DNA from 2 places in the Paraclostridium bifermentans genome. Region 1 is predicted to be linked to the other one. Evidence: a T-box and tRNA genes for the amino acid it is inferred to sense, from the RefSeq annotation. Region 1 holds a T-box; the other holds one or more tRNA genes.
The links. A T-box is a leader RNA that pairs with one kind of tRNA and senses whether it is charged. The one in region 1 lies ahead of asnS (asparagine--tRNA ligase), so its partner is inferred to be a tRNA-Asn.
Positions count from the first base shown of each region.

Region 2: it has a tRNA-Asn gene. The T-box ahead of asnS (asparagine--tRNA ligase) is inferred to sense a tRNA for this amino acid. The anticodon was not compared.

Region 1 is NZ_CP079737.1:1,224,023-1,231,856, reverse strand. Features, by position in the region: gene KXZ80_RS05870 (YhgE/Pip domain-containing protein) at 1-1,596, shown strand, start outside; gene KXZ80_RS05865 (DUF3867 domain-containing protein) at 1,628-2,203, opposite strand; gene asnS (asparagine--tRNA ligase) at 2,420-3,820, opposite strand; T-box leader at 3,876-4,108, opposite strand; gene KXZ80_RS05855 (hypothetical protein) at 4,237-4,632, shown strand; gene KXZ80_RS05850 (CDIF630_02480 family spore surface protein) at 4,684-4,878, opposite strand; gene KXZ80_RS17655 (S8 family serine peptidase) at 4,939-5,625, opposite strand; gene KXZ80_RS17650 (S8 family serine peptidase) at 5,668-6,612, opposite strand; gene KXZ80_RS05840 (S8 family peptidase) at 6,631-7,834, opposite strand, start outside.
Region 2 is NZ_CP079737.1:883,191-891,024, reverse strand. Features, by position in the region: gene infB (translation initiation factor IF-2) at 1-1,431, opposite strand, end outside; gene KXZ80_RS04335 (L7Ae/L30e/S12e/Gadd45 family ribosomal protein) at 1,446-1,766, opposite strand; gene rnpM (RNase P modulator RnpM) at 1,759-2,031, opposite strand; gene nusA (transcription termination factor NusA) at 2,050-3,123, opposite strand; gene KXZ80_RS04320 (ribosome maturation factor RimP) at 3,160-3,621, opposite strand; gene KXZ80_RS04315 (alpha/beta hydrolase) at 3,813-4,757, opposite strand; tRNA gene KXZ80_RS04310 (tRNA-Thr) at 4,867-4,941, opposite strand; tRNA gene KXZ80_RS04305 (tRNA-Asn) at 4,947-5,022, opposite strand; tRNA gene KXZ80_RS04300 (tRNA-Cys) at 5,032-5,105, opposite strand; gene KXZ80_RS04295 (CPBP family intramembrane glutamic endopeptidase) at 5,199-5,858, opposite strand; gene KXZ80_RS04290 (PolC-type DNA polymerase III) at 5,964-7,834, opposite strand, start outside.

The DNA.
Region 1 (7,834 bases):
GGTCAAATTCCAAAACTAAATGATGTTGAAAACTCTTTAGTTGAAGTACAAGGTAAATTTGGAGATTTAAACGAAACAATAAATCTTGCATCTAATGGTGTTGTTAAAGCTACCGATTTAGTTAAAGATATTCAAAAAGATTTACCTTTAATAAAAAATACTATAAACCAAGCTCAAGGATTGTCAGCTGACGTTCAAAAGTTTTTAAAGAGTTCTCAAGATAGTATAAATAAAGTTGCTCCTATAATAAAGAATGATATAGGCTTAATGAATGATATATCTAACTCTATTATGGATACTGCAAATGCACTTAATAATGCAATAAAGAATGGTTCTGATGATGCTATAATGTTAATAGATAATCTATCAAGTAAGTTACATAATTTAGCAACTATAAATAATTCTGTTTTAGAATTTTTAACTAAATTAAATAACCTTACTCAAAACCATCCTTTAAGTGATACTATAAACAGATTAAAGGATTTAGATTCAAAATTAACTCAAGGTATGAATTCGTTAAGCTCAATAAAGAGTCAAATTCAAAGTGGACAGACACCTGCTGATGATGTTTTAGGTAATGTCTTAAAAATAGGATCTGATATACAGTCAATTACATCTTCATTATATAATAATTTTGATGGTAAAGTTTCAGGCCCTATAAATGATATATTTGAAAAAGGATATTCTGTTAGTGATGATGTTATAAAAACACTTCAAGAAGCTGAAAATAAGCTTCCTCAGGCTGAAGATATACTAAATACTACACTTAAGTTATCAGATAAAGGTCTTGAAGGAATTAACTACGCTAAAGAAAAATTACCTAAAGTTGAAAGTATGGTTAATGAACTTACTGATGCAGTTAAAAAGGTAAATGATGAAGAAAATCTTAATGATTTAGTTAAATTACTTAAAAATGATATAGTATCTAAAAAGAACTTCTTAAAAGAACCTGTTACGGTTAAAGAAAATAAGTTATACCCAATAGAAAATTATGGATCAGCTATGACTCCATTCTATACAGTATTATCATTATGGGTTGGATTACTTTTATTATCTTCACTTTTATCTGCTGAGGTTCATGGAAATTATAAATCTTATGAGGTTTATTTTGGTAGAGGTCTTACATTTGTATTAATTGCAATAGTCCAAGCATTAATAGTAAGTCTAGGAGACATTTATGTACTTGGTGTAAAACCTGTAGATCCAGTTCTACTAGTGTTAGGTTCTGTATTTACAAGTATAGTATTTACAGCTATTGTTTATTCTCTACTTTCTGTATTCGGTAATATGGGTAAAGCTATGGGAATTATACTTTTAGTTATACAAGTAGCTGGTTCAGGTGGTACATTCCCAATAGAAGTTACACCTAAGTTTTTCCAAATGGTAAATCCATATCTACCATTTACTTATTCAATTTCTATGTTAAGAGAATCTGTTGGTGGGGTTTATACTCCTGTATTATATAGAGATTTAGCTATTCTAACATTCTATATAGCAATTTCTCTTATAATTGCATTACCACTTAAAAAACCTATAAACAAAATTTATCATAAATTTAATGAAAAGTTCAGTGAGAGTGGTCTTTCTGAACATTAAAAAAAGAGATAGGATAATTCCTATCTCTTTTTTAATAATCATATTCTGTTATGTTTTCACACATAGTTATGTTTATAGTCTTATCTAATGAATTTTTATATGATAGTAAAAGTTCATTAAGCTCTGCATCAACAAGGTTTATCTTTCCTTGACTTATTAAAGTAACTTGTTCTTGATCAAATATAATTCTTATATCATTGTGATCATTTTTTATATATGTTTCTACAGAAGCTTTTGGTTTTATCTTATAATTATATTTTTCATAAAACCCTATACTTTTTTTTATTTCTTCAAAATTGACATTCTCCATATTGCTTAAGTCTATATTTTTAGGATCTATACCAAGGTTCTTTAATTGTTCATCAATTTCAGAAGAATCCATTCCATATCTCTCCATAAATTTCTTTTGGATATTTATAAATTTTTCTTGAGATATGTTATTTTCATTCATATATTCCATTATTTTTTTAGAAAACTCAACCATACTCATACTACCACTCATTACTGAGTTATAAAGAGTATATATATATTGTTCAAACTTATCTACATCAGAATCTTTTACTTTATTTTTTAGTTCATTGAAATCAATTATTCTATCGTCTGACATATCTTTACCTCCTGATTAACCTTTATCTTTTAACCTTATTACTATTATATTCTAATAAAGTTTTAATGTCTACATATTGAAATTTAGCTTATATTTAATTTATATTTTCCATTAAACTACTATATTATCATATATTTAAATTTAAATATTAAAAGCCCTTAGATAATATCTAAGGGCTTTTGTTTATATAATAAAATTTTGTTATATTACATAAAATTAGAATTCTGCATTTTTTGGAGTTCTAGGGAATGGTATTACGTCTCTTATGTTTGCCATACCAGTCATATACATTATTATTCTCTCAAATCCTAATCCAAATCCTGAGTGAGTAGCTGTTCCATATTTTCTTAATTCTAAATACCACCAGTAATCTTCTTCATTTAAATTCATTTCTTTTATTCTATCTAATAATACATCATGTCTCTCTTCTCTTTGAGATCCTCCAACTATTTCTCCTACGCCAGGAACTAAAAGGTCCATAGCTCTAACAGTTTTTCCATCTTCATTCATTCTCATGTAGAATGCTTTTATATCTTTTGGATAATCTGTAACAAATACAGGAGCTTTAAATACTTGTTCTGTTAAATATCTTTCATGCTCTGTTTGAAGATCGTCTCCCCACTGAACTGGATATTCAAACTCATGACCTGATTCTTGTAACATTTCTACAGCTTTAGTATATGTTATTCTAGTAAATTCAGAGTTTACTACATTGTTTAATCTTTCTATTAATCCTTTATCTATGAAACTATTGAAGAATTCCATTTCTTCTGGAGCATGTTCCATAACATAGCTTATAACATATTTTATCATATCTTCTGCAAGTTCCATATTGTCTTCTAAGTCAGCAAATGCTATTTCAGGCTCTATCATCCAAAACTCTGATGCATGTCTTTGTGTGAATGAATTTTCTGCTCTAAATGTTGGTCCAAATGTATAAACATTTCTAAATGCAAGTGCCATTATTTCAGCATTTAATTGTCCACTAACTGTTAGGTTAGCTTCTTTTCCAAAGAAGTCGTTAGAGTAATCTATTGCACCTTCTTCAGTTTTAGGTATACTGTTTAAATCCATAGTTGTTATTCTAAACATTTCTCCAGCACCTTCACAGTCACTTCCTGTTATGATTGGTGAATGTGCATATACGAAGTTTCTATCTTGGAAGAACTTGTGTATAGCATAAGCTGCTAAACTTCTTACTCTGAACACTGCTGAAAAAGTATTACTTCTAGGTCTTAAGTGAGCTATAGTTCTTAAATATTCTAAAGTATGTCTTTTCTTTTGTAATGGGTATGAACTATCTGATTCCCCTTCTAGTTCAATATTAGTTGCATGTATTTCTACAGGTTGCTTTGCCCCTTCTGTTGCTACAAGCTCACCCTCAACTAGTATTGATGAACTTATTGGAAGCTTAGTTATTTCTTTGAAGTTTTCTAACTTCTCATCTGATATTACTACTTGCATGTTTTTGAAGAAACTTCCGTCATTTAATTCTATAAATCCGAAATTTTTAGACGCTCTAGATGTTCTTATCCATCCAGCTACTTTTATACTTTTACCGATATGTTCTTCTTTGTTTCTGTAAAGATCTTTAATTTCTATAAAATCTCTTTGCATTTTATGTCCTCCTAAAAATTAAATTTAAATATTAAAAAAAGCCCTTCATCCCAAATAAAGGGACGAAAGACTATTACTATCGCGGTACCACCCTAATTGCCATAAAAATGGCCTCTTAGCTAAGCATTGCTTATGGTCTATAACGGGACCTTCCGTCTAAGCCTACTTTCTTAAATTTCGGTTAGAGACTCCGAGATGTTCTTCAATATAAACTTCGTATTGAGCTTTCACCATCCTCAAATCGCTGTAACTACATTTTATATCTACTCTTCTCTTCACTGTCTTTATTTTTATATTATTTCAATTATTACTAAGATTATACCAACTTATATTTTTCTAGTCAATGTTTTATTTTTCATAAAATTTGTATATTTTTCACAAATTTTATAATACTCCTATGTAGGAGGGTGTTTTATATGAAATATGTATTATTAATTATAGTTATATTGCTATTTATAGGCCCTGTGGTTGATGATTGCACATCTTTGTCTCAAGTTTTCAAAGAAGCTATCTATAATTATATAACTTGTTTAGATACTTCTGTAAATTATTTATCTGAAAATGTACCTGCTTTTAATGATTTAACTGAACTTTCTTATACCAAAGCCCATAAGAAGGTTATGGATGGGCGTCACTTGGTAAAGCACTTGGTCAACTCAGGTGAAACTATAGATGATATAATAAAATCTTACAATACCAATATAGAAGATATTGATGATTTTAGAAAGGTTGTTTATAAAGAAAATATAGATATTATTTCTAGTGATTATAATATAAAATCAGGTGAATATATACTAGTACCTAGTGAATAAATTATAATAAAAAAAACGCTACTTAATTTAAATTAAGTAGCGTTTTTTTTATTATAATTTACTTCCGTTATCTACCCAATCCTTAGCTTCTTCAACATTATTTAATGATGGTATAGATACATTACTATTCTCTTTTAACTCTTTAGTTCCTGCCCATGCTGCTGTATATTCATTTTTTACAGGTCTATGAGCTTTTAATCTTTTGTTTCCTTCTCCATTTAGTGGTTTACTTTTTTCATTTGTCATAATAATCACCTCTTTTTCATTTTGTAATTAGTTTTTACATTATGATATATAAAATTCATCTTATTCGAAGTTATTTGCAATTTCCACTATAGTATTTTTTAAATTTAATATTCCATATCCTTGAGTGATATTTGGATATGTATATATATCTTTTTTAGTAGCCCCCAACATTAAATATGTTTTTAAAGGCTCAACTGACAATAATTCTTTGGCAAACTCATACTCTGAAATTATATATTCAAATATAATTGCCAATACTCCACTTACTATAGAAGCGCTGACTCCAGTACCAATAGAGGTATTGTATGAACTGTTTATATAGGTTGATATTATATCCACTCCAGGAGCAACTATATCTGGTTTAATAAGACTTAATTTTACAGGCCCTTTCGAAGATCCAATCCAAATACTATCTGTTTTATCATTATAGGTTCCTATAGTTATTACGTTGTCTGACGCTGCATACATAGTTATCGTAGCTTCTGATGCTGGATCTGAAAATCTAGTTTCATTTGAAATAATATTTTTATTTGGTAAATAGACATCATAGTTTCCTTCTATTATAAATTCTGGAATCAATCTAAGAGTCCATATACCAGGTTTTATATCAAATAAACTTATTGTCAGCTCCTCATTTCCTGACTCTAACCAAGGATAGGCAAGTCTCATCTCATAATCAGTATTTTCTAGATTAAATTTCCCTTTATATACATAATACTCCGGAGAGTACATAATTTTATAACTCATTTCACCCGATGGGGATATTAGCATAGCCCCAATTTTATCAGGTCAATTTACGACTAATGTTATATCTAAATTGGTTTGATTTCCAACTTGGATAATTATATCATCTACTTTTTCATTGCTTTTGATTTTGCCTCTGTAATGGATATCTGTATTTCCTTCATTTCCAGCTCCACTTACTACTACAATACCAGGTTGAGATAACTCATTAAACGTAGATAACATAGTCGACTCGACAATAGATTTTGAAATCAAGCCTATTGTTAAGTTTATTATCATATTCTTATTTTCTTTCTTTGCCACGTCTAATACATATCTTATAGCTGCTAGAAAATCTGATTTTTGATAATTTATTTTCCCTTTTTTATAGGTATCTTTATACTCTCTAAGCTTAACAACAACTAATTCACTATCTATAGCAACCCCTTTATACTGAGAGTTTAAATTTCCTCTTCCTGATGCTATACCTGCTGCTGTAGTTCCTGTTCCTATCCTATCTTCACTTAATGTGTTATCTTTTCCTTCTATAGCTTTATTTATATCTTCACTTGTAAATTCACTTCCAAAAATTAATCCCTCTGGTGGCTTTTTCTTATCGCTTTCTTGATCCCATATAGATACTATTTTTGTTTTATTGTTTTCTATAAAATCTGGATGTAAATAATCTATACCTGAATCTATAATCGCAATTAAAACATTTTTACCTGTTGATTGTATATATGGATTTTTATATATATAATCTGTGCCAGCTGCATCTGATACACTTACACCTTCAGGTAAATTATTAGTTATTTCAATTAAAGAACTCATTGGCACTGAGTTTTGCCACCAAGTAATGCTTGGAATTCTATTTAAATTTTCTTCTCTAAAATTTTTTGGCACATATATTACTGTAAGATTATTATTTAAAATCATATATTTTTCTATTCCAGCTTTTTTTAAATCAGATGCTATGTCACCTTTATAAATTATAAGGTAGGATTTTTCCAAAATAAAATTTCCTCCTTTTTATTTGAGTTGGTCAAAAGCTCCTCTAATATCTAAAAAACCATATCCATAAATATCATTTGGATAGATTATTTCTGAGTTTCTTCTAGCTCCGGCATGTATATAGGTTCTTATCATATTAGTAAAACCTTTTAATGGATAGTAATTATCTACTAATGCATATTGTAAGTACAAAGCAACTGATCCTGCTAAATAAGCTCCTGATGCAGAGGTTCCTGTTAGAGTTGCATAACTATTTCCAGGGTATGTTGAAATTATATTAACTCCTGGTGCTACTATATCAGGTCTTAATAATCCATTTATTGTAGGTCCTCTTGATGATGGCGGCCATATACTATTTTCAACTAAGTTGTATGCACCTGCTGAAATTACATCGCCATATGTAGATGGATAATTAATAGTATATGCTGATGTAGAATCTCGAAACTTTGTTCCAGGATTTATTATTGCTCGATTTGGCAAATAAGCATTATAAGTTCCATTCGTTATATACTCTCCCTTTAATCTTATCTTCCAGATTCCCTTTGTTGCATTTTTAAGAAGTACTGTTATTTGTTCTTGCCCTGAATATTCAGTTGGATATACATACGTTATTACATACCATGTAGCTTCAAGATCAAATAACCCTGAAACTTCATTGTAACTAGATACTTTTATAAATTTACTTTGTTCTCCGCTAGGAGCTATAACAGCTGCACTTATTTTATCTGGCTTACTTATCCATATATTTATTTCTAAAAGACTTTCATCTTCAAAAATCTCCAATTCTATATCTTTTTGCTGCCCAACAAAGCTTACTTTGCCCATTGAATGAGTTTGAGTATTTCCTTCATTTCCTGCTGCAGATACTATGCAAACCCCTCTTGTAAATGTAGGTTCTTCACCTAATACATTTTCTGTTGCTCCTATTAAGCTATTACTTCCTAGAGATAAGTTAATAACTATTGGTTTATTTAACTCTATCGATTTCTGATATGCATACCTAATTCCAGCTTCAAAAAAAGTACTATCATAGTTTTTATCAATCTTTTTTAATTTTACGATTATAAGCTCTGAATCCGGTGCAACTCCTGAATATTGCTTATTTAAACTTCCAAGACTTGAGCATATTCCACTTACCATAGTTCCATGCCCAGTTTCATCTTTAGTTAAATTCTTATCGTTAGCTTGTATAGCCTTGTTTATATCTTCCCTTGAATACTCA
Region 2 (7,834 bases), 340 kb from region 1:
GTGTATAACTCTAACAGCAACTTCTTCTGTAGATAATTTTTCTAATGATTGCTTAACAGCTTGAACAGATCCTTGAACGTCAGCTTTAACAACTACGTTTAAATCTTTAACTTCAGCATCTGACATTTGGCTAAAGAATTCATCAAGGCTTATTCTTTGATTAGATTTTAGCATTTCTTCTCTTGCTATATGTTGTCTCTTTTCAGCTACGTTTCTTGCTATTTTTTCAGTAGCAACTGCAACAAATTGATCTCCACCTTGTGGAACTTCTGATAATCCTAATATTTCAACTGCAGTAGCTGGTCCAGCAACTTTAACTCTTCTACCTTTATCGTTTATCATTGCTCTAACTTTTCCACAAGCAGTACCTGCAACTATAGGATCTCCAACTTTTAAAGTTCCCCCTTGAACAAGTACAGTTGCAACAGGTCCTCTTCCTTTATCAAGTTGAGCTTCTATAACTGTTCCTACTGCTCTTTTGTTTGGATTAGCTTTTAATTCTTCCATCTCTGCAACTAATAATATCATTTCAAGTAATGTGTCTATATTAGTTTGTTGTCTAGCTGATACAGGAACTGATATAACATCTCCACCCCAGTCTTCAACTAATAATCCTTGATCTGCTAATTCTTGTTTAACTCTGTCTATATTAGCATCTGGCTTATCTATTTTGTTTATAGCAACTATTATTGGTACCTCTGCTGCTTTAGCATGGTTTATAGCTTCTATTGTTTGAGGCATTATACCATCATCTGCAGCAACAACTAATATAGCCATATCTGTTACTTGTGCTCCTCTAGCTCTCATAGATGTGAAAGCCTCATGTCCTGGTGTATCTAAGAATACTATTTTTTCTCCATTTATAGTAACTTCAGATGCCCCTATATGTTGAGTTATTCCACCCGCTTCTTTGTTTGTTACACTTGTTGATCTTATAGCATCTAATAAAGATGTTTTACCGTGGTCAACATGTCCCATAACTGTAACGATAGGAGATCTCTTTACTAAATCTTCTTCTTTATCTTCTTCTATTTCCATTAATGCGTCTATTTCTGCTGCTTCTTGTTCTGATGTATCTTTTTCTACTAATTCAAATCCATAGTCTTTAGCTACTAAAGAAGCTATTTCAAAATTTAACTCTTGGTTTATTGTTGCCATAGTTCCCATTTTCATAAGCTTCATTATTATTTCTGTAACTGGTTTTTCTAAACTGTTAGCTAATTCTTGAACAGTTAAACTACCTTCCACAGATACTGTTGGAAGTCCACTTCCTTTAGCTTCTTCTAATAATTCCATAGCCATATCTGCATCTTCTTGACTTAACTCATCATTCTTATCATTTACGTTTATATCTAATTCTCCTAGTTTAGCTATAAGTTCTTCACTAGTAATTCCTAAATTTTCTGCTAATTGGTATACTCTTGTTGACACAAGACCACCCCCTATTATATTTTTGTATTTTCAATAAGTTCTAAAACCTTATTTGCAAAACTTGCGTCCTTAATTCCAACAACTGCTCTAGGAGCTTTTCCTATAGCTAACCCTAATTGCAATTTAGTTGAATATGTAACACAGTTTATATTTCTAAAAGATGTTTTATCTTTAAATAACTTTTTCGTGTTATTCGAAGCATCATCTGCTACTATAACTAGTTTTACCCTATTTTTTTTAATTTCAAGCATAGTTGAATCATCACCCGATACTAGTTTACCTGCGCGCTGTGCGAGACCTAGAAAAGAATAAATTTTTGCTTCATTATTATTCATTATCTTCAATCTCCTTAATTAGTGATTCATACACTTCTTCAGGAATTTCCATTTTGAAAGCTCTACTTAGGGCATTGCTTTTAATAGCTTTTTTTAAACATTCGCTACAGTTACAAATATATGCACCTCTACCGTTTGCTTTTCCTGTTTTATCTAAAAATATATGTCCTTCTTTATTTTTAACAATTCTTATTAACTCTTTTTTATTGTCTCTATCTTGACAAGCTATACACTTTCTCTGAGGAACTTTTTTTACCTTTTGCAAATGTATCACTCCTTATATCTAAGCATCTAGTTCATCTTGATTTGCTGCTTCTTTAGCTGCTTGAGTTTCACTTTTTATATCGATTTTCCAGTTAGTTAACTTAGCTGCAAGTCTAGCATTTTGACCTTCTTTACCTATAGCAAGTGATAATTGATAATCTGGAACTATAACTAAAGCACTCTTTTCTTCTTCATTTACATCTACAGACATAACTTTTGATGGGCTTAGAGCTGCTGATATAAATTCAACTGGGTTTTCACTGTACTTGATTATATCTATCTTTTCATCACCTAGTTCATCAACTATATTTTTAACTCTTGATCCTTTAGGTCCAACACATGCTCCTATTGGATCTATATTTTCATCTACTGAGCTAACTGCCATTTTAGTTCTAGATCCAGCTTCTCTTGCAATGCTTTTAACTTGAACAGATCCTTCAAATATTTCTGGAACTTCCATTTCAAATAGTCTTTTAACTAAACCTGGATGACTTCTTGAAACACTTATTTGAGGTCCTTTATTAGTTTTCTTCACTTCTAATATATAAACCTTTATTTTTTGTCCTGCTTGATAATGCTCTCCTGGTATTTGCTCTGCTTGAGTCATTATAGCTTCTATTCTTCCAAGATTTACATGCACTATGTTTTTGTTTACTCTAGCAACCTCTCCAGTAACTATTTCATCTTGTTTGTCTATAAACTCATTATAAACTATATCTCTTTCAGCTTCTCTTATTCTTTGAACAACTACTTGCTTTGCAGTTTGAGCTGCTATTCTTCCGAATTCTGTAGTAGTTATCTCATTTTCTATTATATCACCAATTTCATAGTTAGGGCTTATTTCTCTAGCCTCATCTATTTCAATTTCTAAGAAAGTATCATATATATCTTCTGAGTCAACAACTATTCTTTGAGAGTAAACCTTTACATCTCCTTTTTCTCTATCAAAATATACTCTAACATTTTGAGCCGATCCAAAGTTCTTTTTATAAGCAGTTAATAATGCTTGTTCTATAGTATCTATAAGTATTTCTTTATCTATTCCTCTATCTTTTTCTAATTCTTCTAATGCGTCTACAAACTCGTGGTTCATTTCTTTATCCTCCTATTTTTCGATATTAAGTTTTAATTAGAATTTTACAGCAAGTCTTATAAGTGCTATATCTTTTTTATCAAATTCCATCTCTTCACCGTCTACTATTAATTTAACTACTTTATTTTCAGCTAGTTCAACTAATTCCGCTTCAAAATGTTTTAATCCATTTATAGGTTTATATAATTTAACTTCTACATCTCTACCAGCATATCTTACAAAGTCTTTTTCTTTTTTAAGTGGTCTATCAAGTCCTGGTGAAGATACTTCTAAGAAGTAGTTTTCTTTTATTGGATCTTTTTCATCTAATATAGGGTTTATAGCTCTAGTTACAACTTCACAGTCGTTTAAAGATACACCCCCATCTTTATCTATAAATATTCTTAAGTAATATTCGCCTGCTTCTTTAACATATTCAACATCAACGATTTCGATGTTATTTTCATTAGTTATTGGAAGTACTAATTCTTCTATCATTGCTTCTGTACTTTTTTTCATTCGACTTACCTCCTATTCAGTTGTTATTTTATAGTCTATAAGTACTATAAATAAAAGAGTGAGAACTTTCCGTCTCACTCTTAGTTTTTACATTTTATACTATTTTATATACTATAATACCATACATTGTTTTTATTTGCAAACTTTCTAGTATTATTCAATGTTTTATCCTATTTTTAATACCTTAAAATTTAATTTTTTTGAACTTTATTATCAATAAATTTATATATCCTATCAAAATATTCTTTTCCTAATATATCATATCCATTAACATGTTGAACTCCATCAATTAACCATAACTCTTTCTTGTTATGAGGTATATTGTCATAAATTATTTTGCTACTATTTGGAGAACATACTTTATCCTCTTTTCCATGTATTAAAAACATAGGAGTTGTAATATGCTGAACAGCTTTATATGGCTTTACATCTTCATAGCTAAATCCAGATTTAACCTTTGTGTATATATTCCCCATAAACTTAGCATACCCAACAGGTAATAGCGGTATATCTTTATCTTCAATTCCTAATCTTATCGCATCTTGCATCTCATGATAAGGAGAATCTGCTATATAAAAATCTACATACTTATTTTTTTCATTAATTTCTGAATGCATAACAACCGTTGCAGCTCCCATCGAATGTCCATGAGCTCCTAATAATCCATTTGGATATTTTTTCTTTACAAACTTGGCTACATTTTCTAAATCATATCTTTCATAAAGTCCAAATGTATAATTATTTCCACCAGTATGGCCTGTATGTCTTTGGTTATATAGCATTACATTATAACCATGTTCTAAATATTCATATGCTTTTTCTAGATATTCATAATAATTACTTTCAATTCCATGAACTAAGATTATGCTTTTATCGGTAGGTATATTTGACTTTATAAATTTACCTTCTATTTTGTATCCATTTTCAGGTGAGTTTATAAAAACATCTTCATACTTATATTTTTTTAACTTATCTAAAGGCTTCCCTTCTCTATGTGAAAAAACTTCTACTATATCTTCATTTTTTATTTTTTGACTAGATCCAACAGATCCATCATACACTAAATACCCTACTACACAAGATCCTATTAATAAAACTAAACTGATTAAAACCACTACTAAAATTGACTTCTTCATTAATTCCTCCCATTTTATCACTTGGTACTAATACTTAGTATACAATAAATTCAAATTCTTTTCTACTTTTTTAACAAAAAAAACAAGCTATTATTAGCTTGTCTATAATTGGAGCTAGTGATAGGAATCGAACCTACAACCTGCTGATTACAAGTCAGCTGCTCTACCGTTGAGCCACACTAGCGTATATGGCGGGAATAACAGGACTCGAACCTGTGACCCATTGATTAACAGTCAATTGCTCTACCAACTGAGCTATATTCCCATTTTATTTTGGAGGCGACACCCAGATTCGAACTGGGGATCAAGGAGTTGCAGTCCACTGCCTTACCACTTGGCTATGTCGCCTCATTTCTTACATTATTATTATATTATGTTTTTTAAATTTTGTTAACCTTTTTTATTAATTTTTTCGCTTTTTCTTTCGATTTTTTTCGACACTTAGCATGTGCATAATTTCAGTTTATTATTTCCTTTTTTAATTAGATAAAATCCTACTATTAAATATATTAAATTCATCCATAACCCTATTGGATTTGGTATTATAATTAAAAAATTATTTAATATATGAGCAAACATAGTTGCTTTAATTGACTTAGTATAATAATAGATTAAACCTAATATTATTCCGCCTCCAAATGCAGCTACACCTTGTATAACATTTAAGTGCACAATTCCAAATATCAAAGCTGAATATACTATAGCTTTGATAGGTCTATTACTAAATTTTTCTAATAGCTTTCCAAGTAAAATTTTTCTAAAGATTAATTCTTCAATTATAGGACCTATTATAATAACTTGAATACTAATTACTATCGTATTTATGATAGTAGCATTTTGCATATATGTATTGAAAATATTTTTTGATGGAACTATATGTAAATATAAAATCCAATTTGATATTATAACACTTTTAACTAAAACAAATCCTAAAATCATGCATATACAACTCACCATACTTTTTTTTAATAAAAACCTACTTTTACTTTCATTAAATTCCTTATTTTTCCCCGGAAATATTTTTTTCGATATTTTTAAGCAAATAAAAATTATTAAAACGTCACAAATTCCTATAATCAACGAAATTAAGTTTGTATTCATAATAATTCCCCCTTTTTTATATTCATTTTAATTATATACTCAAAGTCATCATATGTACAAATAGGATTATAACTCACAAGTTTACATAAGTTATAATCCTATTTATTAGAATAATGATAATTGATTCTTATCACTCATATTTTCTAAAGATCCATGATTTGTTAAAGTTTCAATTACAGTTTTTGAAATTTTAGTTCTCTTTCTAAGATCTTCTTTAGATATAAATTCTCCATTATCCCTTTCATTTTGAATATTTATTGCTGCATTCTCTCCCACCCCTTGTAGAGCTATCATAGGTGGCAATAAAGTTTTTTCACCTACAACTTGGAAATTTTTAGCATTCGATTTATATATATCAACTGGTATTATCTTTATACCTCTTGCATACATTTCAAGAGCAACTTCTAAAACTATTAGCATATTTTTTTCTTTAGTAGTTGCTTCATTTCCTAATTCTTCAATTTCTCTTATCTTTGATTTTATCGCCCCTAATCCTTTTACAATTAAATCTGCGTCAAAATCTTCTGCCTTAGTTGTAAAATAAGTTGCATAAAAAGCTTCTGGATAATGAACCTTGCAATATGCAAGTCTAAATGACATCATTACATATGCAACAGCATGCGCTTTAGGGAACATGTATTTAATTTGTTGGCATGACCATATATACCACTCTGGGACATCATTTTTCTCCATTTCTTCTATATGCTCAGGTTTTAACCCTCTACCTTTTCTAACACTTTCCATTATTGTAAAAGCCATTTTGGGAGGTAATCCTTTAAATATAAGGTAGTTCATTATATCGTCACGAGTAGATATAACATCCTTAAGACCTACTATTTCCTTTTGAACTAACTCTTGAGCATTATTTAGCCAAACGTCAGTACCATGAGAAAGACCAGATATACGAACAAGCTCTGCAAATGTAGTCGGCTTAGTATCAAGTAGCATTTGTCTAACGAACTTAGTTCCAAACTCTGGTATTGCTAGTGAACCTATTGGACAATTTATTTCTTCTGGTGTTACTCCTAATGCATCTGTTGATGTAAATAATGACATAGTTTCTTTATCATCTAATGGTATTGTTGTGGCATCTATCCCGGTTATATCTTCAAGCATTCTTATTATGGTCGGCACATCGTGCCCTAGTATGTCTAGTTTAAGTATTCTACCACTTATAGAATGATAGTCAAAGTGAGTAGTTATTACTCCACATGAAGTATCATTTGCAGGATATTGTATAGGCGTAAAATCATAAACATCTTTATAATGAGGAACAACCATAACTCCACCAGGATGTTGCCCTGATGTTCTTTTTACTCCTGTACATCCATTTGCTAACCTTAATGCTTCTGCTGAAGTAGTATTTATATTATTTTCCTCTATATATTTTTTAGCATATCCAAATGCTGTTTTTTCTGCTACTGTACCTATAGTTCCAGCTCTATAAACATATCCTTCACCAAATAATTCTTCTGTATATTTATGAATTATTGGCTGATAATCACCAGAGAAGTTTAAGTCTATATCCGGTTCTTTATCTCCTTCAAATCCTAAGAAAACTTCAAATGGTATATCATGACCATCTTTTTTTAGAGGTCTTCCACACTTTGGACAATCTTTATCTGGCAAGTCTGCTCCTGATCCCCACTCTCCTATTTCATAAAAATAAGAATATTTGCATTCTTCATTTTCGCATATATAGTGAGCAGGTAATGGATTAACTTCTGTTATATCACTCATAGTAGCCGCAAAAGATGACCCAACCGATCCCCTAGATCCAACTAGATATCCATCTCTTAACGACTTAGTAACAAGTTTTTGAGAAATGATGTACATAACCGCGTACCCATTTCCAATTATAGAGTTTAATTCTCTATCTAATCTTGCTTCAACTACTTTTGGCATAGGATCTCCATAAATTCTTTTTGCCTTTTCATAGCACATTTCCCTAAGTTCTACATCAGAGCCTTCTATTA